Regions from separate parts of the Rhizobium sp. BG4 genome, predicted to be linked through region 3. Evidence: predicted binding sites of a transcription regulator. Region 3 holds the regulator's gene; each other region holds the start of a gene.

Region 1 (7,240 bases), 1.9 Mb from region 3:
TCCTCGCCCTTCTTCACCATCTCTGCCAGGTCTTCCAGCGTCACATAGGTGCTGGTGCCCGTATTGTAGAGTCGGCGGTTGGCGTATTTCTTGATGACTATCTGACCCTCATTCTTCGCCATATCAGTCTCCTGAACCCCGTCTGATTATGTGGAATTTCCTCCAATATCGAATGTAGACGCAAAAGAACGCCGGTGACAATCTCTTTGTGCGATGCGGCAACCCCTTTTATTAGCGGCATAATTCCGCTCTTCGTAACTGCGGCCTAAAATTGCTCTGTGACAGTCTTGCCGTTTGACTCGGGCTAAAAGCTTTGCCAGTTTCGCCTTATATAGAGTGGTGAAAAAGCGAGGAGGCTTCCCATGAGCAACACATCCATCGTCATCGCCAGCGCGGCCCGTACAGCGGTCGGCTCGTTCAACGGCGCATTCGCCACTGTCCCCGCGCATGAACTCGGAGCGACTGCGATCAAGGGCGCGCTGGAGCGCGCCGGCGTCGATGGCGCCGAAGTCGACGAGGTCATTCTTGGCCAGGTGCTGCAGGCAGGCGAAGGGCAGAACCCGGTGCGCCAGGCAGCCATGAAGGCAGGCGTTCCCAAGGAGGCGACGGCCTGGGCCGTCAACCAGCTCTGCGGCTCGGGCCTGCGCGCCGTCGCGCTCGGCATGCAGCAGATAGCGCTTGGCGACGCCAAGATCATCGTGGCTGGCGGTCAGGAATCGATGTCCATGGCGCCGCATGCCGCGCATCTGCGCGGTGGCACGAAGATGGGCGACATGAAGATGATCGACACGATGATCAAGGACGGCCTGACCGACGCTTTCTACGGCTACCACATGGGTATCACCGCCGAAAATATCGCTCGTCAGTGGCAGCTTTCGCGTGACGACCAGGACCAGTTTGCCGTGTCCTCGCAGAACAAGGCCGAAGCAGCGCAGAAGGCCGGCCGCTTCAAGGATGAGATCGTGCCCTTCACCATTCAGGGCCGTAAGGGCGATACGATCGTCGATGCCGACGAATATATCCGCCACGGCGCGACGATGGAGGCGATGGGCAAGCTGCGCCCGGCTTTCGACAAGGACGGTTCGGTAACCGCAGGCAATGCCTCGGGTCTTAACGATGGTGCCGCCGCTGCCGTGCTGATGAGCGAAGCGGAGGCTTCGCGCCGCGGCATCCAGCCGCTCGTGCGCATCGTTTCCTGGGCAACGGCCGGCGTCGACCCGCAGGTCATGGGCACAGGCCCGATCCCGGCATCGCGCAAGGCGCTGGAGAAAGCCGGCTGGTCGGTCGGCGATCTCGATCTCGTCGAGGCCAACGAGGCCTTCGCCGCGCAGGCCTGCGCCGTCAACAGGGATCTCGGCTGGGATCCGGCGATCGTCAACGTCAATGGCGGCGCAATCGCCATCGGTCATCCGATCGGCGCGTCCGGCGCTCGCGTTCTCAACACGCTGGTTTTCGAAATGAAGCGCCGCGGCGCCAAGAAAGGTCTGGCAACACTCTGCATCGGCGGCGGCATGGGCGTCGCGATGTGCCTCGAAGCACTTTAAATAGCATGCGATCCATGCCTTAATGGCTTGCGATTGAAAGCGAAAACAAAGGGGAGCGAAACATGAGCAGAGTGGCTTTGGTCACCGGTGGCACACGTGGCATCGGTGCAGCGATTTCGATGGCGCTCAAGAACGCTGGCTACAAGGTGGCGGCGAACTATGCCGGTAACGACGAGAAGGCGCAGGCCTTCCACGGCGTAACAGGCGTTCCCGTCTTCAAGTGGGATGTTTCCGACTACGTTGCCTGCGGCGAAGGCATTGCCAAGGTGGAGGCGGAGCTCGGCCCGGTCGAGGTTCTCGTCAACAATGCCGGCATTACCCGCGACGCGATGTTTCACAAGATGACCCGCAGCAGTGGCACGAGGTCATCAACACCAATCTCACCGGCCTCTTCAACATGACACATCATGTCTGGGGCGGCATGCGCGACCGCAGTTTCGGCCGCGTCGTCAACATTTCCTCGATCAACGGCCAGAAGGGCCAGATGGGGCAGGCGAATTACTCGGCTGCCAAGGCTGGCGATCTCGGCTTCACCAAGGCGCTGGCTCAGGAAGGTGCTGCGAAGAACATCACCGTCAACGCCATCTGCCCCGGTTACATCGGCACGGAAATGGTGCTCGCAGTGCCGGAGAAGGTTCTGAACGAGCGGATCATTCCACAGATCCCGGTGGGCCGCCTCGGCGAGCCCGAAGAGATCGCGCGCTGCGTGGTGTTCCTTGCATCGGATGATGCGGGCTTCATCACCGGCTCGACCCTGACCGCCAACGGCGGCCAGTTCTTCGTCTGAAAGGCTAGCGGCCGCTGCGGTGATGGCCGTGGCTGCCATAGTTGTTAGGAAAGTTGCCGGCGTCATAGGGATTGGCGCTGGCGCTGAAGGTTGCGACGGCAACGGTTGCTGCGGCGATGACGATAATCTTGCGCATGGATAAATCTCCATTGTTCCCTGCCTCATTGGGCTGGGGTGTGAGGTCTTGCGAGTTGTTGAGCTGGGATCAGCGGGACGACGGGCGACGCTTCGCCTTGACCGGGACTTTCTGCATGGCAGCGCCACGATCACGGATGGCGGCGAGCGCTGTTGTCAAAGAGAGTGCTGAGATCAGGGTGGCGGCAGCGGAAGACAGAATGAGCTGAACCATCGGACATTCCTTTCTGGCCGGAAAGAAGCCGGCTTGTTGATAGGAATGTGGGGAGTGTCCTGGCGGTTCGCCAGATCGGCTTTGGGAACCGAGCGTCAACGCGGCGTTGACGAGGAGCACAAATAAAAACGGGCGCCGAAGCGCCCGTTGGCCTTATTCCGATCTTAACGGCAGCGTGCCCGGTAGGGGCCACGAGAATCGCGGTACCAGCAAAGACCGTTGCCTGCGTACTGGCCTTGGTAATAGCGGCCAGCATAGCGACCATTGCGCTGATCGACCGAGTTGCCGACTGCAGCACCAACCAGGCCGCCTGCAACGGCGCCGACGGCTGCGCCGCCCCAGCTGTTGGAAACCGCACCGCCAATAAGGGCGCCAGAGCCAGCGCCGATGGCGGTGCCCTGCTCAGTTGCCGTGCACGATGCGAGCGCACCTACGAGTGCTGCAACGAGAACAACTTTCTTCATCATGACTTACAACTCCCCAGTTACATGGCCTTTAGATGCGGCCCATCAGGACAAGGATAATGATAATAACGAGAACTAGCCCTAAACCGCCAGAAGGTCCATAGCCCCAGCCGCGGCTATAACCCCAATTCGGCAGTGCGCCGATCAAAAGCAGAATAAGGATAATGAGAAGTATCGTGCTAAGCATGTTTTCCGGTCCTTCAACTCACGCCGAGTTTCGAATGGACAATAAACACGCGTCCCGGGTTTTTGTTCCCGGCTAAACTTATTTATGTACGTGAACGGATTTCGCCTTATTTGCGATTGCAGATTTTATATTGGACGAAAAGATAATAACGCGGAAGCTAGGAAAAAGTTCCGTGCCTCGCTCTGTTTTTTAACAGGCAGTAAAATTGCGCCGGAAAACGTTAATGCGATCGGCCGCTACGAAAAAATATCTACGCGAGGCTTTCCGCATATAGTCGCTTGCCGCATCCGGCATCAACATCTAGCGGCGAACAAAGCACGAAACCTCGGAGGTCGGTGATTCGTCTGTGATTCGTTCCGGCTTTGGCCCGAAGGTTAATTTTCGCGGATTTTGCAAATTTCTTTGTCGGGCAATTGACAGGCGATTCTCGGCTAATGGGCCGTGGGCCCGGGTCAAAGTGCCTCCTGAACCGCCGGATTCAGCATCTAGTGGGAAAAACTGATTCAAAACCAATACTTAGCCGTGAACAAAAGCTGAATCAGCGCGAGTCAGCGATTCGTCGCCGATTCGTTCTCAAGCTGTTCCGAATCTAAAAACAGAGGCTTAGCGGCCGTCCTTGAATCAAAATAGCAGCGCATATCGGCGGCCCGGCTCTTGCGTTTGGTGGCCCGCCTGTCCATGTGTTGTCTGCCGACTTGACCCTGAGGCTCCCCCGCCTCACTTGCATGGACCATGACACAGAATTCGCAGCCCATGATCCTGAGCGGACGCGGCGTTACCGCGGTGCTCGGACCGACCAATACAGGCAAGACGCATTATGCCATCGAGCGCATGGTTGCGCACGGTACCGGTGTGATCGGTCTGCCGCTGCGCCTTCTGGCGCGCGAGGTCTATACGCGGCTGGTCGAGAAGGTCGGTGCGCATAATGTTGCGCTGGTGACAGGCGAAGAGAAGATCTCGCCGCCGAATGCCCGCTTCTCCGTCTGCACCGTCGAGGCGATGCCGCGGGAAACCAAGGCCGCCTTCGTGGCGATCGACGAAGTGCAGCTCGCCGGCGATCTCGAACGCGGGCATATCTTTACCGACCGCATCCTGCATCTGCGCGGCCGCGACGAAACCCTGCTTCTCGGCGCCGGGACGATGCGTCCGATCCTGCAGCAACTGTTGCCGGGGATTACCGTCGTCGAGCGGCCTCGCCTGTCACAACTCCTCTACGCGGGCCAGAAGAAGATTACCCGGCTGCCGCAGCGCTCGGCCATCGTCGCCTTCTCGGCTGACGAGGTCTATGCGATCGCCGAACTGATCCGCCGCCAGCGCGGCGGTGCTGCAGTCGTTCTCGGGGCACTCAGCCCGCGCACCCGCAATGCGCAGGTGGCGCTCTATCAGGCGGGCGATGTCGAATATCTGGTGGCGACCGATGCGATCGGCATGGGTCTGAACCTCGATGTCGATCATGTCGCCTTTGCGCAGGACCGGAAATTCGACGGCTACCAGTTCCGCAATCTCAATCCGGCCGAGCTCGGCCAGATCGCCGGCCGCGCCGGCCGCCATGTCCGGGATGGCACCTTCGGGGTCACCGGTCAGGTCGCGCCGTTTGACGATGAGCTGGTGCAGAGGATCGAGTCGCACGAGTTCGACAACGTCAAGGTTCTGCAGTGGCGGACCAAGGAACTGGATTTCACATCGATACAATCGCTGCGGGCAAGTCTCGAAAAGCCGCCGAGCGTCCAGGGTCTGACGCGGGCGCTGCCGGCCGTCGATCAGCAGGCGTTGGAACATCTTTCACGATATCCGGAAATTATTGACCTTGCGACAAAGCCCGAAAGGGTTGAAAAGCTCTGGGAGGCTTGTGCGCTGCCCGATTACCGGCGCATTGCACCGGCCCAGCATGCCGATCTGATCTCGACGCTCTTTTCCGATCTTGTGCGCTATGGCACGGTTAACGAGGATTTCCTCGCGGAGCAGGTGCACCGTGCGGACCGCACGGACGGTGAAATCGACACGCTTTCGGCGCGAATCGCGCAGATAAGAACCTGGACCTATGTGTCGAACCGGCCCGGCTGGCTTGCCGATCCGACACACTGGCAGGAAAAGACGCGGGAAATCGAAGATCGATTGTCCGATGCGTTACATGAAAGGTTGACGAAACGCTTTGTTGATCGCAGGACATCTGTGCTCATGAAGCGCCTGAGAGAGAATGCGATGCTGGAAGCTGAAATCAGTGTGAATGGTGATGTCTTTGTGGAGGGGCATCATGTGGGTCAGTTGAGCGGATTCCGCTTTACGCCCGTCGGTGGGACGGATGGACCGGACGCCAAGGCCGTACAGGCTGCTTCACAGAAGGCGCTTGCTCTGGAATTCGAAGCGCGCGCGGCGCGCATGCATGCCGCTGGCAATGGCGATCTGGCGATCAGCGCCGATGGCCTGATCCGCTGGCTCGGCGATCCCGTTGCCCGCCTGTCCGGCAGCGACCATGTGATGCGTCCGCGGGTGATCCTGCTCGCTGACGAGCAGCTGACCGGCAATGCGCGCGATCACGTCGCCGCCCGCGTGGAGCGCTTCGTCAATCATCACATCAGCACGGTTCTGAAGCCGCTCGACGATCTGTCGCGCGCCGAAGACCTGCAGGGCCTGGCCAAGGGTCTGGCGTTCCAGCTCGTCGAGAATCTCGGTGTTCTGTTCCGCCGCGACGTTGCCGACGACGTCAAGTCGCTGGATCAGGATGGTCGTGCCTCGATGCGCCGCTATGGCGTGCGTTTCGGCGCCTACCACATCTTCGTCCCGGCACTCTTGAAGCCGGCTCCGGCCGAGCTCATCACGCTGCTCTGGGCGCTCAAGAACGACGGCCTCGACAAGCCGGGTTACGGCGACCTCATTCCAGTGCTTGCCGCCGGACGCACGTCTGTCGTCACCGATCCGAGCTTCGAGCGCACTTTCTACAAGCTTGCCGGTTTCCGGTTCCTCGGAAAGCGTGCCGTCCGTATCGACATCCTCGAGCGGCTTGCCGACATCATCCGTCCGCTGCTGCAGTGGAAGCCGGGTCAGGCAAACCGTCCGGAAGGCGCTTACGACGGCCGCCGTTTCACGACGACGACTGCGATGCTGTCGATCCTCGGCGCGACGTTGGAAGACATGGAAGAGATCCTCAAGGGTCTCGGCTATCGCGCCGACGCCGTGAAGGCTGAGGAAGCGGCTGCTCATCTGGCTGTGCAGGACGCTTCGGCGGCACCTGCTGCAGCCGCCGAGCCGGCAGCAGAAGATGCTTCCGAGAAGGCCGATCACGACGACGCCGACCAGGCTGACGAAGCAACGGCTGAAACGCCGGCTGCCGAAGCGGCACCGGTCACGGTTGAGGTCGCTGCCGAGGCTGCTCCGGCCGCCGCAGACGGCGAACCCACCGAGCCGAAGCCGGTTCTCCTGTGGCGCCTTGGCGGCCGCAACGACAACCAGCGTCAGGCCCGCAATCATGGCGGCGAACGCCGTGGCGGTGGCAACAACGAGCGTCCGCAGGGCAACCGCCGTCATGGTGGTGGCGAAGGCGGCGAGAACCGTGAAGGCCGCGACAACCGCGACGGCAACCGCCAGCAGCGTGGCCGCGATGGCGGTAAGCCGCATCAGGGCCGTGGCGACCGCAACGACCAGCGTGGCGATCGTCAGGACCGTGGTGACCGCAAGGATCGCAACGACCGTAACAACAACCGCAGCGGCGCCCAGCCGCTGCGCTTCGAGGCCAAGCCGCCGCGCAAGGAAAAGCCGATCGATCCGGATTCACCTTTCGCAAAGCTCGCTGCCTTGAAGGAGCAGATGAAGAAGTAACCGATGGGCGGGGAGACACAGCCAGCAAGCGGTTCGCGTCAGCGTCTCGATAAATGGCTGTTCTTCACGCGCATGGTGAAATCCCGCTCCCTG
Region 2 (7,240 bases), 1.4 Mb from region 3:
AAGGCCCTGTCGCGCATCGCGCGCGTGCTGCGCGACCAGGATTTGGTCGCCAAGCTGCGCGCCACCGACTCCGCCTCGGCGATCTATGCCTTCCTCAACGAAGAGCAGACTTCGAACGCCGCCTGAGATTTTCAATCGCAGAAATGAAAGAGGCGCCCGGTCATCCCGGGCGCCTCTTTTCGTTTGAGATGGTTAGTTCTCAGAACTCTTCCCAATTGTCCTGCGCGACTGCGGCCGAGCCGTGGGAGACAGCCGCCCGGCGCGGTGCCGGAGCCCGGTATGCGGGTACTGCGACGGGCGCACGCATATGCTCGGCGGTTGCCCGCAGCGCCGCACTGTTTGCCTGGCCGGAAACCCGGAAGCGCAGCACGAGGGCCTTCAGCGTCTGCGCCTCGTCGTTCAGCGTCACACTGGCCGCCGTTGCCTCTTCCACCATCGCGGCGTTCTGCTGCGTCACCTGGTCCATCTGGTTCATGGCCTGGTTGATTTCCTTCAGCCCGATCGCCTGCTCGCTGGCAGACGCTGAGATCTGACGGATCAGGCCGTTGATGCCCATGACCTGCTCGGCGATCTTGTGCAGCGTACCGCCGGCGCGGCCGACGAGATCGACGCCTTCCTTGACCTGGACGGCTGAGGTGTTGATCAGCGTCTTGATCTCCTTTGCGGCACTTGCAGAGCGCTGTGCGAGCTCACGGACTTCCTGTGCGACGACTGCGAAGCCCTTGCCTGCCTCACCGGCACGCGCGGCTTCGACACCGGCGTTGAGGGCGAGCAGGTTGGTCTGGAATGCGATCTCGTCGATGACGCCGATGATGCGCGACACTTCCGTGGACGACTGCTCGATGCCGTGCATCGAAGCGATCGCCTTCTGCACGACTTCGCCGGATTTCTCGGCATCCTCGCAGGCGAGGTTGACGTTGTCAGCCGCGGTGCGGGCGTTCTCGGCGCTCGAATTGACCTGGGCGGTCAGCTCGTTCAGCGCTGCAGCGGTCTCCTCGAGGCTTGCAGCCTGCTGTTCCGTGCGCTTGGCAAGGTCGGAGGCGCTGTTGCTGATCTCGCTGGTGCCGGAGCCGATGTTCACGACGCTCGTGTTCATCGTATGGACGGTCTCTTCGAGGCTGGCGAGCGCGGCGTTGAAGTCCTGCTTCAGCTTCGCGTATTCGCCCGGGAAATCCTCGTTGATGCGGTGGCCGAGATTGCCTTGCGACAGTTCGGAAAGACCGGCACCGACGATCGAGACGATCTGGCGCTGCAGGGCGACCGACTGCTGGCGCTCGCTCTCCGAGCGGCTGCGCTCGGATTCAGCTGCGCTGCGCTGGTTGTTTGCTTCGGCTTCAAGGCGGCGCGTATCGGCAAGAGCGAAACGGAAGCCTTCCAGAGCCTTGGCGACCGAGCCGATTTCGTCGGCACGATCCTGACCGGCAACCGGCTGATCGTAGGCGCCGTCGCTCAGCTTCTTGACGCCGGCGACCAGCTGGCCGAGCGGCTTCTGCACGAAGGAACGGACGGCGAAGTAGAGGGCCAGCATGACCGCGCCGAGGACGAGAATGCCGCCGACGATCATCATGACGGTCTGATCCTGAACCGGGGCATTGATCGCGGTGTGCGGTACGTCGACGAGGACGACCCATGTCGCGTTGAGATCCGGGACGGCGAACGGATAGACGACGCGGTCGAAGGGCTCGTAACCATCGAAGGTCAGGTTGCGGACAACGGTCGGCGCCATCGACGCGCGGGCGTTCTTGATCTCGGTCGAGCCGTCGCCTTCATAGGGCTTCGACATCAGTTCCTTGGTCGGCGCGACGATCCAGTTGCCGTTCTGGGCAACGAGCGTGACGCGGCCGGAGCCGAACGGATGCAGAGCCTGCAGCTTGTCGGTCAGCGACTTCAGAGAGATGTCGACGCCTTCGACGCCGATCATCTTGCCACCCGAGACAACCGGGTAGGCGATCGAGGTCAGGAGGGTCGGAACGTCGGTGCCTTCGGCGAGATAGGGCGACGTGATCGCGCCCTTGCCGCTCTCGGCAGCAAGCTTCCACCACTCGGCGGTATAATCGTTATCGAAGGTCGAGAACTGGATGGCGCCATCCTTGGTCTTCGACCAGTAGGGCGTGAAGGCGCCAGCCTTGTTGGTGCCCTGATCGAGCTTGTCGGCAATCTCGGTTGTCTTGCCGTCGAAGGCGCCGAGCTGCTCGCAGAACCAGCTGCCGAAGGCGAAGGGGTTCTTTTCGAGATTGGCCTTCAGGACGTTGATGATGCCCTTGCGGTCGAAATTGCCGCCCTCGTGGCCGCGGCCGACGACACCGGACATGGAGCGCGCTGCGCTGGCGAGTTCGCCGACATTGGCGGCGATTTCGTTGGCAATGGCTTTGGCTTCAAGATTGGCCTGATCCATCGTCAGGGTCTGCACGCGGTTGCGCGTCTGATCGATCAGGAAAAAGTTAGAAACGAAAAGAACGAGCGCGATTGCAACGCCCGTGATGACAATAAGCTTTGCGGCAAGCGACTTCATGCGAAAGATGAACATGGTGCCTCGGCGGGGCGACTTGCCGGACGAACATTTCCGGCAAAGGCGAGGTGAGCCGCTTCGTCATGGAGCGGCCGTGGGGCTAAACCGGGCACCCTCTGAGGAGGCCTGGCGATCGCCGAAAAGATCGCCAGAAATCTCTTAAATTTGAGTGAAATTGTATGAAAGCGGACCGTTAGTAGTCTGAACGCCTTCACTTTTTGCTTGCGTCTATCGGAAACAGAAAAGTCTATAGCTTGTTTGCGACTTCGGCACTCAGCGGGATCGACGGCTGGGCTCCGGCCTTGAGGCAGGCAAGCGATCCGGCAACGGCTGCTCGGCGCAGCGCGGCCTCGAAATCGAGCCCTTCATCGAGGCTGGCGGCGAGGTATCCGCAGAAGGTATCGCCGGCGCCGACCGTATCGACCGGCTCGATCTTCAGACCCTTTGCGCGCACCAGCTGGCCGTCGCGAATGGCGATCACGCCATCGGCTCCGAGCGTCACGATCAGCGTCTGGCCGGTCTCGCCATGCAGGCGCTGAAGCGCGGCCTCGCGGTCGCCCGCTGTCATGTTCTCCTGGCCGGCAAGCAGCTCGAATTCCGTCTCGTTGGCGATGACGATATCGGCGAGGCGCCCGAGGCGTGCGGCATCGGCAATCAGTGGCGCGAGATTGAGCACGGTGCGAACGCCCTTCTTGCGGGCGGCTTCGAGCGCACGCTCCACCGCAGGCGCGGGAACCTCAAGCTGCAGCATCAGGATATCACTGGCATCCATCGCTGCGATCGCAGCATCGGCATCCGCCGCGTTGATCGTACCATTGGCGCCGGGCACAACGGCGATCATGTTCTCACCATCGCCGCCCACGAGGATCAGCGCAGTGCCGGTCGGCCCTTCGACGCGCTTGACGGTTGCGAGGTCGGTTCCGGCGTCATCGAGCAGCGCCAGCGCCGGCGCCGCAAATTCGTCCTTGCCGACGGCGCCCGCCATCCGCACCGTGCGTCCAGCGCGCCGGGCCGCCAGCGCCTGATTGGCGCCCTTGCCGCCCGCCGCAGTCGCAAAGCCGTTTCCGGCGACCGTTTCACCGGGCTTCGGCAGGCGTGCGGTGGTGGCGATGAGGTCCATATTGATGGAGCCGAACACAGTGATCATGTGAATGTCCCGTCCTTTGATTTTGGCGCGACACTGCCCGAAGGCCTCACTCTTCGTCAACTACCCTGAGCTTGAGAAGGCCGGTGCGGCTCTCGACGGATTTCGCGGCCGGCTGCGCGTCGCGCTCCGGCTTGGCGCCGTCAGCGGTCGCCTCGAATTCCAGCGCTTCGATCTTGGAGCCGCGCTTGGTCAGCTTGTCGGCAGAGGTGACGATCATGTCGACATCCTTCTGCGCCATGGCGAAATGACCCTGCAGCTTGCGCACACGCTCGTCCAGACGTCCGAGATCGTCCATCAGGTTGGCGACCTCGCCCTGGATCACATGCGCCTGCGCGCGCATGCGCTGATCCTTGAGGACGGCCTGGATCACCTGGATCGACAGCATCAGCAGCGACGGCGAGACGATGACGATCCGCGACCGGTGCGCCTTCTGAACGATCGGCTCGAAATTCTCGTGGATCTCGGCAAAGATCGATTCCGACGGCACGAACATGAAGGCCGTGTCCTGCGTCTCGCCCTGAATCAGGTATTTCTCGGAAATATCGCGGATATGAATTTCCATGTCGCGGCGAAACTGCTGGGACGCCGCCTTGCCTGCATCCGAACCGCCGGCATCGCGGATCGCGTTCCAGGCCTCCAGCGGAAACTTGGCGTCGATGACCAGCGGCGGCGCGCCATTCGGCATCTTCACCGTGCAGTCCGGGCGCGAGCCGTTCGACAGCGTCTGCTGAAATGCATAGGCGCCCATCGGCAGGCCATCGGCGACGATCGTTTCCATGCGCGACTGGCCGAAGGCACCGCGCGTCTGCTTGTTGGAAAGGATCGCCTGCAGGCCGACGACATCCTTGGCAAGCGTCTGGATGTTGTTCTGCGCCGCATCGATGACGGCCAGCCGCTCCTGAAGCCGCTGCAAGTTCTCGTGCGTCGATTTCGTCTGTTCGGTGATCGTATGGCTGACGCGCTGCGACATGCCGTCCAGCCGCTGGTTGATCGCCTGGTTGAGCTCGGCCTGACGAGTGCCGAAGACCTCGGCCATCGTCGAGATTCGGCCCTGCATCTCGGCCTGGATCTTCAGCAGTTCGGCCATGCGCGCATCCGCTTCGGCGGAGCGAATGGCCGCTTCCTCATTCTGCTCCCGTCTGAGATTACCGCTCCTGAAAAGCAGGAAAACCAGCAGGACGATCATCGCGGCGATGGCGCCGCCGACGAGAGCAAGAATGGCCGGATTGATGGCGGCGAGCGAAATGGCGAGCGAGTCGGCAGAATTGTTCATGCCCCACCATAGCAAACTTCAGCGCCCTGACTAGATCAAAACGTGAACATATCAACAGCTGCAGGAGATGCCGCCAAAAGGTCGCAGCCTGCCAAGTTGCTGCAACGATAAATCGTAGCGGGGTTTAACGATTGCTCAACCATATTTTAGAAATGTCGCAGCGGAAACAATTCCTTACATCGCCCCCGGCAGACAGAGATCATCATGACCAGCCAGCATTCGCAGTCCTCCCTCAAGCAGCGCCTTGATTTCATCGAGCTCGATGATACCGCGCGAAAGACGATGAGCGAGATGCGGCCGGTGATCAGCTCGCTGGTCGGCGGTGCACTGGACAAGTTCTACGCCAAGATAGCCAAGACCCCGCCGTCGCCGGTTTCTTCTCCGACGAGTCGCATATGGGCCGCGCCAAGAAGGCGCAGGAAAATCACTGGGCGAACCTCGCGGGCGGCAATTTCGACGAGACCTATGTGAAGGGCGTCACCGCCGTCGGCCGCACGCATGCGCGCATCGGTCTGGAGCCCCGCTGGTATATCGGCGGCTACGCGATCGTCATGTCCGAACTAGTCAAGGGCATCATGGAAAAGCAGTGGCCATCGATGTTCGGCCGCCAGCAGGGCAAGGCGCTCGCCGAAAAGCTCTCCGCCGTCATCAAGGCAGGGATGCTCGACATGGATTACTCGATCTCCGTCTATCTCGAAGCGCTCGAAGAACGGCGCCACAAGCTGGAAGAGGAGCGCGCCAAGGCCGAGGCGGATCAGGCGATGGCGCTCGATCATTTGCGCCGCGGCCTCGAAGCGCTGTCGAACGGCGATCTGGAAGCCTCCCTCCCGGCCGATCTGCCCGGCAATTTCAAGCACATGGCCGAAGACTATAACCGCGCCGTTGCGGCTCTGCGCAGCTCCTTCGGTTCGGTCCGCAGCACGTCTGCCGAAATCCTGAGCGGCACCAACACCATCTCCAAGGCAACCGACGATCTCGCACTGCGCACCGCTCAGCAGGCAGCCGGCGTCGAGGAGAGCTCGGCCGCCCTTCAGCAGCTGTCCGTCAGCGTCGGCCTCACCGCGGCCAATGCCGAGAAGGCTTCGGACGCGGTTCGCGAGACGCAGCAGCGTGCGAAGAGCTCCGGCGAGCTCGTCAGCAGCGCCGTCTCGGCCATGGCAGGCATCGAGAAGTCATCCGACGAGATCGCCAAGATCATCGGCGTCATCGACGAGATCGCCTTCCAGACGAACCTTCTGGCACTGAATGCCGGCGTCGAGGCCGCCCGTGCCGGTGAGGCGGGCAAGGGCTTTGCCGTCGTGGCGCAGGAAGTTCGCCAGCTTGCTCAGCGCACGGCGGAAGCTGCCAAGGAGATCAAGAACCTGATTTCGGAAAGCTCCGCCCAGGTGGACGAGGGTGTCGGCATCGTCAGCAGCACCGGTGAAGCTCTGAACGACATGATCAGCCGCATCGACATGATCAACCATGTCGTCGCCGAGATCGCCGCTGCCGCCCGCGATCAGGCGACTGGTGTCAACGAAGTCAGCGTCGCCATCCGCAACATGGATGCGATCACCCAGCAGAATTCCGGCATGGTCGAGCACACCTCGGCCGAAACCCGCCGCCTGCGCGGCGAGGTCAGCAATCTCATGGATCTGCTGCAGCGCTTCCGCACCCAGGCCGATATCCGCGGCACCATCAGCCGCCGCGCTGCGTAAGACGAATACGGCGATTTTCCGGAGGCGGCAGCAAAAAACCGCCTTCGGAAGTTTCGGGATAATTCCCACGCCCGAAAAGATAGGTTATGGGAACGCCATGACCATCAAGCCACTCATCATTCTTCCCGATCCCATTCTCCGTCAGGCTTCCAAGCCGATCGAGCGCGTCGACGATGAACTGAAGCGTCTCGCCGACGACATGCTGGAAACCATGTATGACGCGCCGGGCATCGGCCTTGCCGCGATCCAGATCGGCGTACCGCGCCGCATGCTCGTCATCGACGTCTCGCGCGAAGGCGAAGACAAGCAGCCCCAGGTTTTCATCAATCCCGAAATCCTGAAGTCTTCGGACGACCGCTCTGTCTATGAAGAGGGCTGCCTTTCTATCCCGGATTACTATGCCGAGGTCGAACGTCCCGCCACGATCACCGTCAAATATCTCGACCGCGACGGCAAGGAACTGACCGCCGAAGCCGACGGCCTGCTGGCGACCTGCCTGCAGCACGAAATCGACCACCTGAACGGCGTGCTGTTCATCGACCATATCTCGCGGCTGAAGCGCGAGATGGTGATCAAGAAGTTCACCAAGGCTGCGAAGTCGAAGGCGATCTGAT
Region 3 (7,240 bases):
TGATCATCATCGCCATCTCGCCCTCGGAAATCATGGGGCCGAGCTTTCAGATGTCCTTTGCCGCGACGCTGGCGCTGGTCGCCGGCTATGCGCTCTGGAAGGAGCGGCCGGCGCGCGACAAGCCATTTGCGAAATTGCGGGCGGTCAGGCTCATGTCATCGGCGGCCGGCTTCTTCGGCGGCATCCTGCTCACCTCCGTCATCGGCGGTTTCTCGACGGCGCTGTTCTCGATCGAGCATTTTCACCGGCTGACGGCCTATGGCCTGCCTGCCAATCTCGCCGCCATGCCCGTCATCTCCTTCGTCATCATGCCGGCCGGGCTGCTTGCGATGCTGTTGATGCCGTTCGGGCTGGATGCCTGGGCCTGGCAGGTGGTCGGCTTCGGTCTCGATCTGGTGATCGCGATCGCCAAGACCGTCTCGTCCTGGGGCGGTGATATCGGCGTCGGCCGGTTGCCTGCCTGGTATTTCCCGGCTGCGGTCGCGGGCTTCCTGCTATTGACCCTGCTGCGCACCCGGCTGAGGCACATCGGCACGGCAATCATGGCCCTGTCGACGCTTGTGGTCGTCATGCTTCCCGAGAAGCCCCCACCGAAGATCGTCATTGCTGAGGACGGCAGCATGGCGGGGATCATCGGTTCCAGCGCAATCGCCACCAATCGCGAGCGCCCGCCGGGTTTCATCTTCGATCAGTGGAAACGGGCTCTGGTGCTGGACAGCCATCGCGAGCCGATCTTCATCACATCGGCATCGGTCCCGCGCCGCCGGGCGAAAGATTAAGGCTGACACCAGCGCAACAGCAGGAAGCGCAGAGCGCAATCACGGCCAATGCCAGGGAAGAGCGGTTTTCCTGCGTAAAGAAAGCCTGGTGCACGGCAAAGCTGGAGAACGGCTCGGTGCTGACGGTCATCGACAATGCCGCTTACCTCGGCCCCGCCTGCGATGCATCCGATATCGTCGTCACACCGGTGCGCCTGCGGCTCGAAAGCTGCCGCTCTGGCGCACTGCTTTTTACCGGCGCTACCTTAAGAAAGACAGGCTCTGTCGAGTTGCGCTTCGATGGAGGCGCTGCAGCGGTCACCGCATCCTTCGAGGATCTCGACCGCCCCTGGACCCGCCACCGCGCCTATGACTGGCGCAGCGGCACTTTCGATGGCGATGAAGGGCCAGTCAGTGATAGCGGCGGATAAGGCCGACAAGCTTGCCCTGAACCTTGACGCGATCAGGCCCGAAGATACGGGTCTCGTAGGCCGGATTGGCAGCTTCGAGTGCGATTGATGCGCCCTTGCGGCGGAACCGCTTCAGCGTCGCTTCTTCATCGTCGACAAGGGCGACGACGATATCGCCGGCATTGGCGGTATTGGTATTGCGGATGATGACGGTGTCGCCGTCGAAGATGCCGGCCTCGATCATCGAGTCGCCCTTGACCTCAAGCGCATAGTGCTCACCGTTTCCGAGCATATCGGCGGGAACGGTGATGTCGTGGGTGTTCTGCTGGATCGCAGAAATCGGCACACCGGCGGCGATGCGGCCCATGACGGGAACCGAGATCGAGCTGCTATTGTCTTCGTTCGCCGGCTTCGGCGGCGCAACGGGCTGCGGCTTGCCGAGGCTGCCTTCGATGACGCTTGGCGAGAAGCCGCGGCGCGGCTGGATGCTGGGGCTGTAGGCCTCGGGCAGCTTGATGACTTCCAGTGCGCGGGCGCGGTTCGGTAGGCGGCGAATGAAGCCGCGCTCTTCGAGCGCTGTGATCAGGCGATGAATGCCCGACTTAGAGGCGAGGTCGAGCGCATCCTTCATTTCGTCGAAGGACGGCGGTACGCCGGACTCCTTCATCCGCTCGTGAATGAAGAGGAGAAGCTCCTGTTGTTTGCGCGTCAGCATCGAAGTCTTTCCCCAGATTCGTGAAACAAAGCCAGAACGGACACTATATGTTCCATATGTGTTCCGCAAGTGCCTAAATATTGGTAAAACTTCCCGTCATTTTTCGTCATTTTTGAAAGTTTCTTTGCCGGATTGGTTATCCGCGCTTGCGCTTTGCCCGGCGCGGCGTGCAAATCTCTGCCGGCTTCACCGGAGGGAACCGCCATGACGCATCCGCTCGATCATCTGGTACTGCCCGTCACCCACATCGATGTCGCCCGCGAGCGACTCGGCCGTCTCGGTTTCACCGTCGCCGCCAATGGCCGTCATCCGTTCGGAACGGAGAATGCCTGCGTCTTCCTCGCCGACAAGACTTATCTGGAGCCGCTCGGCATCGCGAGCCAGGCGGAGTGCGATGCCGCCGCCGCCAAGGGCAACAGCTTTGTCGCCCGCGACCAGGCCTTCCGCTTCCGCTGCGGCGATGATGGCTTCTCGGCAGTCGTCTTCGGCACTGACGATGCCGATGCGGACAGGGCCGCCTATGATGGCGCGCAGCTGAGCGGCGGTGACATGGTGGAGTTCTCGCGCCCGATCGTCATGCCCGATGGAACGCAGGCGACCGGCGCCTTCAAGCTCGCCTTTGCCGCCGATCTGAGGGCGCCCGATGTCTTCTTTTTCGCCTGCCAGCGGATCAACGCCTTTCCGGCCGATCGCAAGGTGCTGGAGACTCATGCCAACGGCGTTCTCGGCATTGTCGAGATTGCCCTCAGCGCGGAGGAACCCGACGCCTTCGCGTCGCTGTTGCAGACGGCAAGTGGCGGCGTTGCGCCCGGTGAGGCCGCCTTCGGCCTTTCCTTCGCCCTCAGTAATGTCCGGATCGCCATCTATTCCGAAGAAGGGATGGAGGCCTATTTCGATGTCGAGCCGCTTGGCACCGATAACGGCCTGCGGGCGCGGGCAATCGTCTTTACAGTCGCTGATCTGGCCGTGACAGCGGCGCATTTGGCTGCTAACGGGATCACCTACGTGAATATGAACAATCGTCTATTGGTGAAGCCGGCGCCGGGACAAGGCGCGATCTTCGCCTTCGAGGAGACCCAATGAGCAACACCAATGCAGAAGTCGCCGTCGGCGAAGGCGCTGGCCGCGTTACCTTTTCCAATGCCGGCAAGCTGTCGATCATCGCTGGACCCTGCCAGATGGAAAGCCGCGAACATGCCTTCATGATCGCCGGTGTTCTGAGCGAACTCTGCAAGAAGCTCGGCATCGGCCTCGTCTACAAGTCTTCCTTCGACAAGGCGAACCGCACCTCGCTCTCGGCGCAGCGCGGCATCGGCCTCGACAAGTCGCTCGAAGTCTTCTCTGACCTGAAGAAGGAATTCGGCTTCCCGGTTCTGACGGACATTCATACCGAGGAGCAGTGTGCGGAGGTCGCAACCGTCGTCGACATCCTGCAAATCCCGGCTTTCCTCTCGCGCCAGACCGACCTTCTAGTTGCTGCGGCCAAGACCGGCCGCGCCGTCAACGTCAAGAAGGGCCAGTTCCTGGCTCCGTGGGATATGAAGAACGTTCTCGCCAAGCTGAACGAGACGGGCAACCCGAACATCCTGCTCTGCGAGCGCGGTGCTTCCTTTGGTTACAACACGCTGGTCTCCGACATGCGCTCGCTGCCGATCATGGCGGCCATGGGCGCGCCTGTGATCTTCGATGCCACGCATTCGGTGCAGCAGCCGGGCGGGCAGGGCGGATCGAGTGGCGGCCAGCGCGAATTCGTCGAGACCTTGGCGCGTGCGGCCGTCGCCGTCGGTGTCGCCGGCGTCTTCGTCGAGACGCATGAGGATCCTGACAATGCGCCGTCGGATGGCCCGAACATGGTCTATCTGAAGGACATGCCGCGGCTTCTCGAAAAGCTTCTGGCGTTCGATGCGATCGCAAAGTCGGCCTGACATTCAAAAGGCTGACATGATCTTGTAATAGGCCACGCAGGTGGCCTGAAACGAAGGCATGTTAGGCGGCTCAAAAACGGCTGTGAAAACGCCATTGCAATCTGCGTGCCTTCGATTAAGACGATTTCAAACGATTTATCCACCCACCGAGCAGGAAGAAACCCATGACTGCAATTACCGATATCATCGCCCGCGAGATCCTCGATAGCCGTGGCAACCCCACCGTCGAAGTCGATGTCTATCTCGAAGATGGCAGCATGGGCCGTGCGGCTGTTCCGTCGGGCGCTTCGACCGGCGCGCATGAAGCCGTTGAAGTTCGCGATGGCGGCAAGCGCTATCTCGGCAAGGGTGTCGAAAAGGCTGTCGAAGCCGCCAACACCGAGATCTTCGATGCCATCGGCGGCATCGATGCCGAAAACCAGATCCAGATCGACAACATCATGATCGAGCTGGATGGCACGCCGAACAAGTCGCGTCTCGGCGCCAACGCCATCCTCGGCGTTTCGCTCGCTGTCGCCAAGGCTGCTGCTCAGGCCGCCGGCCTGCCGCTCTACCGCTACGTCGGTGGCGCTTCGGCTCACCTCCTGCCGGTTCCGATGATGAACATCATCAACGGCGGCGCACATGCCGACAACCCGATCGACTTCCAGGAATTCATGATCCTGCCGGTTGGCGCCGACTCGATCCGCGAAGCCGTCCGCATGGGCTCGGAAGTCTTCCACGTCCTCAAGAAGGAACTGTCGGCTCAGGGCCACAACACCAACGTTGGTGACGAAGGCGGTTTCGCACCGGGCCTGAAGAGCGCCCCTGAAGCCCTCGACTTCATCATGAAGTCGATCGAAAAGGCTGGCTACAAGCCGGGCGAAGACATCTATCTCGGCCTCGACTGCGCAGCGACCGAATTCTTCAAGGACGGCAAGTACGTTCTCGAAGGCGAGGGACGCACGCTGGAATCAGGCGCCATGGCCGAATACCTCGCACAGCTCGCCGCCCAGTACCCGATCATCTCGATCGAAGACGGCATGGCTGAAGACGATTGGGACGGCTGGAAGGCCCTGACCGATCTCGCCGGCAAGAAGGTTCAGCTGGTCGGCGACGATCTGTTCGTCACCAACTCGGCTCGCCTGCGCGATGGTATCAAGATGGGCGTTGCCAACTCGATCCTCGTCAAGGTCAACCAGATCGGCTCGCTGACCGAGACGCTCGACGCCGTCAACACCGCGCACAAGGCAGCCTACACCGCCGTCATGTCGCACCGTTCGGGCGAAACCGAAGATTCCACGATCGCCGATCTCGCAGTTGCCACCAACTGCGGTCAGATCAAGACCGGCTCGCTGTCGCGCTCGGATCGTCTGGCAAAATACAACCAGCTGATCCGCATCGAAGAGGGTCTCGGCCCGCAGGCCCGCTATGCCGGCCGTTCGATCATCCGCGGCTGATAGCCCTTAAAGCTCAATGCCTTGAAACCCGCGCTTCACCGGCGCGGGTTTTTTCTTGCCCACAAGAATTCATAGTCAACGGACGGTTAATCTCTGAGCGCTACTCTCTTCGCATAGGTAATGCGTTTTAGAGCATGTGTGTGTATGTGGACAAAGCATCATAAGAAAAAGAAGATCGGCCGGTTCGTGGTTCCGGCCATGACGGTCGCCTTTCTCTCCTATTTCGGCTATCATTGCATCCATGGCGATTACGGCCTGCGTGCCACCGAAGTCTTCGAGCAGCGGCGCATTGCCCGCGAGAAGGAATTGGCGACGCTGAAGGCCAAGCGCGAGCATATCGAGCAGCAGGTCGCGCTGCTGAGTGATGGCTCTCTCGATAAGGATATGCTGGACGAAAAAGCCCGTTACCAGCTGAATATGTCTCGCGCCGACGAGGTCGTCATATTCAATTCATATTCCAATTAACCGAATACTGGTTAATCGATAATTCGATAGAATTATCAGTGGCTTAATCCTGAATACGTGCCATGCATTTATGGCATTGCTGTGGCCATCTTTCTTCCCTATGGTACGCGCCACTCGAAGAACGACAAACCCATAGGGAGGGTTGTATGGCGCCTCGCAAGAACGCGACCGTTTCCAGCCGTAAAACCAGCACGAAATCCGCAGCCAAGGCCTCCAATGGTGGTCCGGTTGCCGATTTTACGCGCGATGAGGAGCTCAAGGCCTATCGCGAGATGCTTCTGATCCGCCGCTTCGAAGAGAAGGCCGGTCAGCTTTACGGCATGGGCTTCATCGGTGGTTTCTGTCACCTTTATATCGGCCAGGAAGCTGTCGTTGTCGGCATGCAGATGGCGCAGAAAGAAGGCGACCAGGTCATCACGGCTTACCGTGACCACGGCCACATGCTGGCAACCGGCATGAGCGCCCGCGGCGTCATGGCGGAACTCACCGGACGCAAGGGCGGCTATTCCCACGGGAAGGGCGGCTCCATGCACATGTTCTCCAAGGAAAAGCACTTCTACGGCGGCCACGGCATCGTCGGCGCCCAGGTGTCGCTCGGCACGGGCCTGGCTTTCGCCAACCGCTACCGCGGCAACGACTCGGTCAGCGTCGCCTATTTCGGTGATGGCGCTGCCAACCAGGGCCAGGTCTACGAAAGCTTCAACATGGCGGCGCTCTGGAAGCTGCCGATCATCTATATCGTCGAAAACAACCGTTACGCCATGGGCACCTCGACCGCCCGCGCGACGGCGCAGTCGAACTACTCGCTGCGCGGTTCGGGCTTCGGCATTCCGGGCGTCCAGGTGGACGGCATGGATGTGCGCGCCGTCAAGGCTGCCGCAGACGAAGCGCTCGAGCATTGCCGCTCCGGCAAGGGCCCGATCATCCTGGAAATGCTAACCTATCGCTATCGCGGCCACTCGATGTCCGACCCGGCGAAGTATCGCACCAAGGAAGAAGTGCAGAAGATGCGCTCCGAGCAGGATCCGATCGAGCAGGTCAAGGCTCGCCTCGTCGAAAAGGGCTGGGCTTCCGAAGACGATCTGAAGACGATCGACAAGGATGTCCGTGACATCGTCGCCGACAGTGCCGATTTCGCCCAGAACGATCCGGAGCCGGATGCATCCGAGCTCTACACCGACATTCTGCTCTAATCGGGGAGGGAACCAATGCCTATCGATATCCTCATGCCCGCCCTCTCTCCGACGATGGAAGAAGGCACGCTGTCCAAGTGGCTCAAGAATGAAGGCGACAAGGTCACCTCGGGTGACGTGATTGCCGAAATCGAAACCGACAAGGCGACGATGGAAGTCGAAGCCGTCGATGAAGGCGTGATCGGCAAGCTGCTGGTCCCGGCCGGCACCGAAAACGTCAAGGTCAACGCCAAGATCGCGATCCTGCTGCAGGACGGCGAATCGGCTGCCGATATTTCGTCGGCTGCTCCTGCTGCTGAGCCGGCTCCGGCCGCCGCTGCTCCGGCGCCTGCCGC
Region 4 (7,240 bases), 280 kb from region 3:
TTCGGTCATCGCCGGCTTCTCTTTCGTCGGCATCATGCTCGGCGTCGCGACGCTCATCATCGTCATGGCCGTGATGAACGGCTTCCGCACCGAGCTGATCTCGCGCATCCTCGGCATCAACGGCCACATGATCGTTCAGCCGGTCGATGCGCCCTTCACCGATTATGCGGCGCTGACGGAAAAGTTCGCCGCCGTTCCCGGCATCCGCATGGCCCTGCCGCTCGTCGAGGGACAGACGCTGGCCTCCGGTCAGGGCGGTGCTGGCACCGGCGCGCTGGTGCGCGGCATTCGCCCGGAAGATCTGACCAAGCTGAAGACCGTCTCCGACAATATCAAGTCGGGCGACCTCGTCGGTTTCATGTCCGGGCAGGGCGTGCTGATCGGCTCCGGCATGGCCAACCAGCTCGGCCTGCAGGCGGGCGATACGATCACGCTGATCTCGCCCGAAGGTGACGTCACGCCGATGGGCATCAATCCGCGGGTCAAGTCCTATACCGTCTCCGGTGTCTTCGAAATCGGCATGTCGGAGTATGATTCCGCCATCATCTACATGCCGCTCGAGGAATCGCAGCTCTATTTCAACTCCGAAGGGCTGGTGCAATCGATCGAGCTCTTCGCCAGCAATCCAGATGATATCGACAATCTGAGGCCGAAGGTGGAGGCTGCCGCGGGCCGCCAGATCGCCATCACCGACTGGCGCCAGCGCAACCAGACCTTCTTCTCGGCCCTGCAGGTCGAGCGCAACGTCATGTTCATGATCCTGACGCTGATCGTGCTCGTCGCGGCACTGAACATCATCTCGGGTCTGATCATGCTGGTGAAGGACAAGGGAAGCGATATCGCCATCCTGCGCACCATGGGGGCGAGCTCCGGCGCCATCATGCGCATCTTCTTCATGACGGGGGCTGCGATCGGTATCGTCGGTACGCTCGCCGGCGTTCTGCTCGGCGTTGTCGTCTGTATCAATATCGAGTCAATCCGCCAGTTCTTCTCCTGGATCACCGGAACGATACTCTTCAATCCGCAGCTCTACTTCCTGAGCCAGCTGCCGGCGCAGATGAGCGTCAGCGAGACGACTTCGGTCGTCATCATGGCTCTGACGCTGTCTTTTCTTGCGACCATCTTCCCGGCCTGGCGGGCTTCGCGGCTCGATCCGGTGCAGGCGCTGCGCTACGAATAAGGAATGCTGAACTCCATGAAACGCAATGTCGTTCTCAAGCTTTCCGGCGTCGAGCGTCACTACGGGCAGGGCGATACGGTGCTCTCCATCCTGAAGGGGGCCGACTTCACGCTGCATAGCGGCGAGATCGTCGCTCTGGTTGCGCCCTCGGGCACCGGCAAGTCGACGCTGCTCCATCTGGCGGGTCTCCTGGAACATCCTGATGACGGTGAGGTCAGCATCAACGGCCATGCCTGCAACGGACTGTCCGACGATAAGCGCACGGCGATCCGCCGCAGCGAGATCGGCTTCGTCTACCAGTTCCATCATCTGCTGCCCGAGTTCTCGGCCCAGGAAAACATCATGATGCCGCAGATGATCTCGGGCCTGCCGCGCAAGGAAGCTGCCGAGCGTGCCAAGCAGCTGCTCGACTACATGCGCATCGGCCATCGCGGTGCCCATCGCCCGGGCGAGCTCTCCGGCGGCGAGCAACAGCGCGTGGCGATCGCCCGCGCCGTTGCCAATGCGCCGAGCCTGCTGCTCGCCGACGAGCCGACCGGCAATCTCGATCCGGAAACCGCCAACTACGTCTTCGACGCCCTGGAGGCGCTGGTGCGCCAGTCCGGTTTGGCGGCCCTGATCGCCACGCATAATCACGAGCTTGCCAGCCGCATGGACCGCCGGGTGACGATCAGCGACGGCAAGGTCGTCGACTTCTGAGCCTCAGAGCCGGATCAGGCCGCCGCGGTAGTCGAGTTCATAGGCGCGCCTTTCCTCGACGATGATCATTTCCATGCCACGGAAATGTGCGCAGTCGCCCTCGCTGTTGTCGATATAGAAGCCGAAGGCGTGGTCGAATTCCATGCCGCCGAGGAATCGCTTCTTTTCGGAATACATCGACGACAGGGCCGCCTTGATGACGGCGCCGGCGCGGCTGCCGTCGATCAGCCCGGGCTCGATGATGTGGCCGAAATAGTTCATCGCCCAGATGGGCTCGCCATTCAGCCAGACCGTCTCCTGGCCGCAAAAATCCGTTCCGCCGAAATAGCTGTCGAGATAGCGCCATTCGCCACGCTCGTAGCCGATGTCATGCGACCCCGGACGGCAGGATGGGCGGGGACTGCCGCCACCCACGTAAGTCCTCGATTTCGCCTCGACGATGAAGTCATTGAGCAAGGTGAGATACATGGCGCGCCTCCTGCGAGCGTTGTCGCAGACGCGTGGCCTTCTGTAAAGAACAAATGCAGAACATAACGGTTGCCGCCGGCAGGGAGATGTGGGCGAACGCCCCCGGACGCACGTTAACCAAACGGAAAAGATTCCTGTTGACGAAAGAACAAGAGTGGAACAAACTAAAAACATAACGAGTAAAGGAGAGCCAAATGACTGACATGATCCGTGACGTCGCAGCATTCACCTCCATCGCAATGTTCGTTGCCAGCTTCTCGCTGATCCTGATGGCAATGTAATTTTTCAGGGGACCGCATGGCTGCCATGCGGTTCAAGACGGGGTCTTCTTCTGGACATCTCCACGGCCACGACCGACAATGGCGCCGATTCATACGGGCGATTGAAGGGACGTGTCATGGCGGAAGCAGAGAGCGGATTTATCGGCGGGACGCCGGGCTTCGTTCATCTGCGCGTGCACTCGGCCTATTCACTGCTCGAGGGCGCGCTGCCGCTGAAAAAGGTTCTTTACAAGGCTGCGGGCGATAGCCAGCCGGCGATCGCCATCACCGATACGAACAACCTGTTCGTCGCGCTTGAATTCTCGCAAAAAGCCATGGACGAGGGCCTTCAGCCGATCATCGGCTGCCAGCTGTCGATCGACATGGAAGACGGCCTGGAAATCGAGAAGCGCGGCGGCCAGCAGATGATGGGTAAGCTCCCGTCGATCGTCGTCCTTGCCGCCAGCGATGATGGCTACGAGCGTCTCGTCGATCTCGTCAGCCGCGCCTATCTCGGTGGCGAGGACGGGCAGGCGATCCACATTCGCTCGTCCTGGCTGGAAGAGGCGGGCACAGAAGGCCTGATCGCGCTGACGGGTTCGCTCAGCGGCCCGGTCGATATGGCCCTCAAGCAGGGGCACCTGGCGCCGGCCGTATCGCGGCTGCTGACGCTGAAGTCACTGTTCGGTGACCGGCTCTATGTCGAGCTGCAGCGCCACGGCACTTACGACAAGCGCCATGAGCAGAAGATCATCGGTCTCGCCTACGAGCACGACCTGCCGCTGGTCGCCACCAACGAGGCCTTCTTCCCGACGCGCGACGACTACGACGCGCATGACGCGCTGATGGCGGTTGCCCATAACGCCATCGTTTCCGACGACAGCCGCTTCCGCCTGACGCCGGACCATTACCTGAAGAGCCGCGCCGAGATGGCGAAGCTCTTTGCCGATTTGCCGGAGGCGCTTGAGAACACGATCGAGATTGCCCGGCGCTGCTCCTTCGTCCTGAAGACCCGCAAGCCGATCCTGCCGCGCTTCACCGGCGCCACCGCCGATCCCGAGGAAGCCGAGCGCGCCGAGGCGCTGGAGCTTCGCCGCCAGGCGGAGGAGGGGCTCGATATGCGCCTCGCGACGCTCGGCATGTCGGCAGGCTACGAAGAGAAGGATTACCGCGAGCGGCTGGAATTCGAGCTCAGCGTCATCGAGCGCATGAAGTTCCCCGGCTACTTCCTGATCGTTGCGGACTTCATCAAATGGGCCAAGCAGCATGACATTCCCGTCGGCCCGGGCCGTGGTTCGGGTGCGGGTTCGCTGGTCGCCTATGCGCTGACCATCACCGACGTCGATCCCCTGCGCTTCTCGCTGCTCTTCGAACGCTTCCTCAATCCGGAACGCGTCTCGATGCCGGACTTCGATATCGACTTCTGCCAGGATCGCCGCGAAGAGGTGATCCGTTACGTGCAGAAGAAATACGGTCGCGAGCAGGTGGCGCAGATCATCACTTTCGGTTCGCTGCAGGCCCGCGCCGCCCTGCGCGACGTCGGCCGCGTGCTCGAAATGCCCTATGGCCAGGTCGACAAGATCTGCAAGATGGTGCCCAACAACCCGGCCAATCCGACGCCTCTGCACAAGGCGATCGAGGAAGATCCGAAGTTCCAGGAAGAGGCCGACAAGGAGCCGGTTGTCGCTCGTCTCCTTGATATCGCCCAGAAGATCGAGGGTCTCTACCGCCACGCCTCCACGCACGCCGCCGGTATCGTCATCGGCGACCGCCCGCTGTCGAAGCTGGTGCCGATGTATCGGGACCCGCGTTCCGATATGCCGGTCACCCAGTTCAACATGAAATGGGTCGAACAGGCCGGCCTCGTGAAGTTCGACTTCCTCGGCCTGAAGACGCTGACCGTCCTGAAGGTCGCCGTCGATTTCTGCAAGAAGCGGGGCATCGAGGTCGATCTCGCCTCCATCCCGCTCGACGACAAGCTGACCTACGAGATGCTGTCGCGCGGCGAAACGGTCGGTGTGTTCCAGGTGGAAAGTGCCGGCATGCGCAAGGCGCTGATCGGCATGAAGCCCGACTGCATCGAGGACATCATCGCTCTGGTGGCGCTGTACCGTCCGGGACCGATGGAAAACATCCCGACCTATAATGCCCGCAAGCATGGGGAGGAAGAGGTCGAGTCTATCCATCCGACCATCGACTACCTGCTGAAGGAGACGCAGGGGGTTATCGTCTACCAGGAGCAGGTCATGCAGATCGCTCAGGTTCTGTCGGGCTATTCGCTCGGCGAGGCCGACCTTCTGCGCCGCGCCATGGGTAAGAAGATCAAGGCCGAAATGGACCAGCAGCGCGAGCGCTTCGTCGACGGCGCCGTCAAGAACGGCGTATCGAAGCCGCAGGCCGATAACATCTTCGAACTGCTGGCGAAGTTCGCCAACTACGGCTTCAACAAGTCGCACGCCGCCGCCTACGCGATCGTCTCCTATCAGACGGCCTATATGAAGGCGCATTATCCGGTCGAGTTCCTGGCCGCCTCGATGACGCTCGACATGTCGAACACCGACAAGGTCAACGACTTCCGCCAGGATTCCAAGCGTCTCGGCATCGAGGTCATCGCGCCCTCGGTGCAGACCTCCTTCCGCCATTTCGAAACCGGCGACCAGCGGATCTACTACGCGCTGGCGGCGATCAAGGGCGTCGGCGAAAACGCCGTCGAGCACATCGTTCAGGTCCGCGGCGACAAGCCCTTCGCCAGCATCGAGGATTTCTGCCTGCGCATCGATCCGCGCCAGGTGAACCGCCGCGTGCTGGAAAGCCTGATCTATGCCGGTGCCTTCGATTGCTTCAATATCGATCGTGCCCAGCTTTCGGCCGGTCTCGACCGCGTTCTCGGCTATGCGCAGCGCGCCCAGGAAAACAAGCTGAGCGGCCAGTCGGACATCTTCGGCGGCGCTCTGTCGTCAGGCCCCGAGAAGATCGCGCTGCCGCCATTCTCGCCCTGGCTTGCCTCGGAGCGCCTGCTCAAGGAATTCCAGGTTCTCGGCTTCTACCTGACGGCTCATCCGCTCGACACCTACAACAGCCTGCTGCAGAAGATGCGCGTCCAGACCTTCGCGGATTTCTCGGCGGCGGTGAAGCAGGGTGCCGCCAACGGGCGTCTCGCCGGCACAGTCATCTCCAAGCAGGAGCGCAAGACGAAGACCGGCAACAAGATGGGCATCATCGTCTTCTCGGATTCGTCTGGCCAGTTCGAATCCGTGCTGTTCTCCGAGATGCTGAACCAGTATCGCGATATCCTGGAGCCCGGAAAATCCTTCGTGATCACGGCAACCGGTGAAGAGCGCCCGGAAGGCGTCAGCCTGCGCCTGCAGACCGTCCAGTCGCTGGAAGAGAAATCGCTGCAGATGCAGAAGGCACTGCGCGTCTATGTCCGTGATTCCGGTCCGCTGAAGGCGGTCGCTGCGCACCTGAATGCCAAGGGCGACGGCCTCGTGTCCTTCATCGTCATCAAGGAAGATGGCAAGCGCGAGGTCGAGGTGGCGCTGCCGCAGAAATACCGGATCACGCCGGAGATCGCGGCTGCATTGCGCGCCGCGCCCGGGATTATCGATGTCGAGCTCGTCTAACGCGTCACGGTGATGAAATCGGTGCCGGCGCCGGTCTCCGGGCCGATGCCGGTATCGGATATCGTCATCGTCGAACCGGCGGCAAGCAGCGCGTCGACGCGCTTGCGCGTCTCGTCCGGGATCTGGATGCGTGACAGCGCGTTGCTGATCGGGCTGCCCATGATGATCGAGCCCTCCTGCGTCTTGATGCCGAGCCGCTTCATCGTCTGCGAAGGCAGATTGTTGTCGAGCGTCAGGCCCAGCCAGTCGGCCGTGCCGTTCTCCTGATCCACCTTATGCAGCGTGAAGAAGTGCGTGCCGAGCGCCAGCTGCGGATTGTCGATGATCACAGGCGCCTCGAACAGCGGCTTGAAATCCTGGCGGATCATCAGCACGCCGTTCGGCGGCTCGCCCTTGCCGACAGCGGCGTAAACTTCCCTTAGGAGAGTATCGCTGGTCAGCGTACGGTCGCCCTTGAACTGCGCGGGGCGCAATGCCTTGAAAGCGTTGATCGCCTGCACCGTCGAGGGGCCGAGCAGGCCATCGGGATTGCCGGCGTTGAAGCCCAGCTGATTGAGGTAGGTCTGGATGTCGATGACCGCCTCGCGCTGGGCGCGCCGGGTGATCAGGATGCGGATCGGCTCGACATTTTCGGGCGCCGCTGCGACAGGCGGGATCAGCGAGGCCGAGACCGTATTCATCGCCAGCTGCACCGGCTCGCCATCGCTGCTGCCGATTGCCGGGCGCAGCTGCACGTCGGAAAGCAGGAGCGCCGGTTCCGGCGCATTCGGGCGGAACAGCGCCGGATGGTTGATCGGTTCGGGCGCCACGGCCGCATTACTGATGATGACGGGAACGCTGAGGTCCGTCATCTTGTAAAGTTCCTTGGCGAAGGCGGCGGGCATGCGCACACAGCCATGCGAGGCCGGATAGCGCGGCACGGAATTCGACTCGTGCAGCGCAATACCGGACCATGTCAGCCGCTGCATCCAGGGCATGGGTGCAGCCGAATAGAGATTGGATTCGTGATA

Evidence for each region. The regulator LexA, encoded in region 3, represses DNA repair genes until DNA is damaged. The targets are predictions, from matches to a motif close to TGTTCNNNNTGTGTTCNG.
Region 1: a site for LexA is predicted at 3,900-3,917, ahead of F2982_RS09985 (helicase-related protein). Genes of this name have one in related genera too.
Region 2: a site for LexA is predicted at 4,961-4,978, ahead of F2982_RS07390 (DNA recombination protein RmuC). Genes of this name have one in related genera too.
Region 4: a site for LexA is predicted at 2,393-2,410, ahead of F2982_RS01890 (DUF5680 domain-containing protein). Genes of this name have one in related genera too.

Annotation. Positions count from the first base shown of each region.
Region 1 is NZ_CP044125.1:1,943,251-1,950,490, forward strand. It holds gene phaR (polyhydroxyalkanoate synthesis repressor PhaR) at 1-122, opposite strand, end outside; gene F2982_RS09960 (acetyl-CoA C-acetyltransferase) at 363-1,544, shown strand; partial or broken gene F2982_RS09965 (beta-ketoacyl-ACP reductase) at 1,607-2,331, shown strand; gene F2982_RS32015 (hypothetical protein) at 2,336-2,467, opposite strand; gene F2982_RS09970 (hypothetical protein) at 2,537-2,680, opposite strand; gene F2982_RS09975 (YMGG-like glycine zipper-containing protein) at 2,845-3,147, opposite strand; gene F2982_RS09980 (DUF3309 family protein) at 3,176-3,331, opposite strand; gene F2982_RS09985 (helicase-related protein) at 4,064-7,147, shown strand; gene F2982_RS09990 (RNA-binding S4 domain-containing protein) at 7,151-7,240, shown strand, end outside.
Region 2 is NZ_CP044125.1:1,410,177-1,417,416, reverse strand. It holds gene ptsN (PTS IIA-like nitrogen regulatory protein PtsN) at 1-126, shown strand, start outside; gene F2982_RS07400 (methyl-accepting chemotaxis protein) at 200-2,527, opposite strand; gene F2982_RS07395 (ribokinase) at 2,757-3,656, opposite strand; gene F2982_RS07390 (DNA recombination protein RmuC) at 3,703-4,929, opposite strand; partial or broken gene F2982_RS07385 (globin-coupled sensor protein) at 5,134-6,626, shown strand; gene def (peptide deformylase) at 6,724-7,239, shown strand.
Region 3 is NZ_CP044125.1:55,638-62,877, reverse strand. It holds partial or broken gene F2982_RS00335 (ComEC/Rec2 family competence protein) at 1-1,189, shown strand, start outside; gene lexA (transcriptional repressor LexA) at 1,170-1,883, opposite strand; gene F2982_RS00325 (VOC family protein) at 2,088-2,966, shown strand; gene kdsA (3-deoxy-8-phosphooctulonate synthase) at 2,963-3,808, shown strand; gene eno (phosphopyruvate hydratase) at 3,973-5,247, shown strand; gene F2982_RS00310 (septum formation initiator family protein) at 5,392-5,712, shown strand; gene pdhA (pyruvate dehydrogenase (acetyl-transferring) E1 component subunit alpha) at 5,859-6,905, shown strand; gene F2982_RS00300 (pyruvate dehydrogenase complex E1 component subunit beta) at 6,921-7,240, shown strand, end outside.
Region 4 is NZ_CP044125.1:339,392-346,631, reverse strand. It holds gene F2982_RS01900 (lipoprotein-releasing ABC transporter permease subunit) at 1-1,180, shown strand, start outside; gene F2982_RS01895 (ABC transporter ATP-binding protein) at 1,196-1,879, shown strand; gene F2982_RS01890 (DUF5680 domain-containing protein) at 1,883-2,347, opposite strand; gene dnaE (DNA polymerase III subunit alpha) at 2,745-6,230, shown strand; gene F2982_RS01880 (L,D-transpeptidase family protein) at 6,227-7,240, opposite strand, start outside.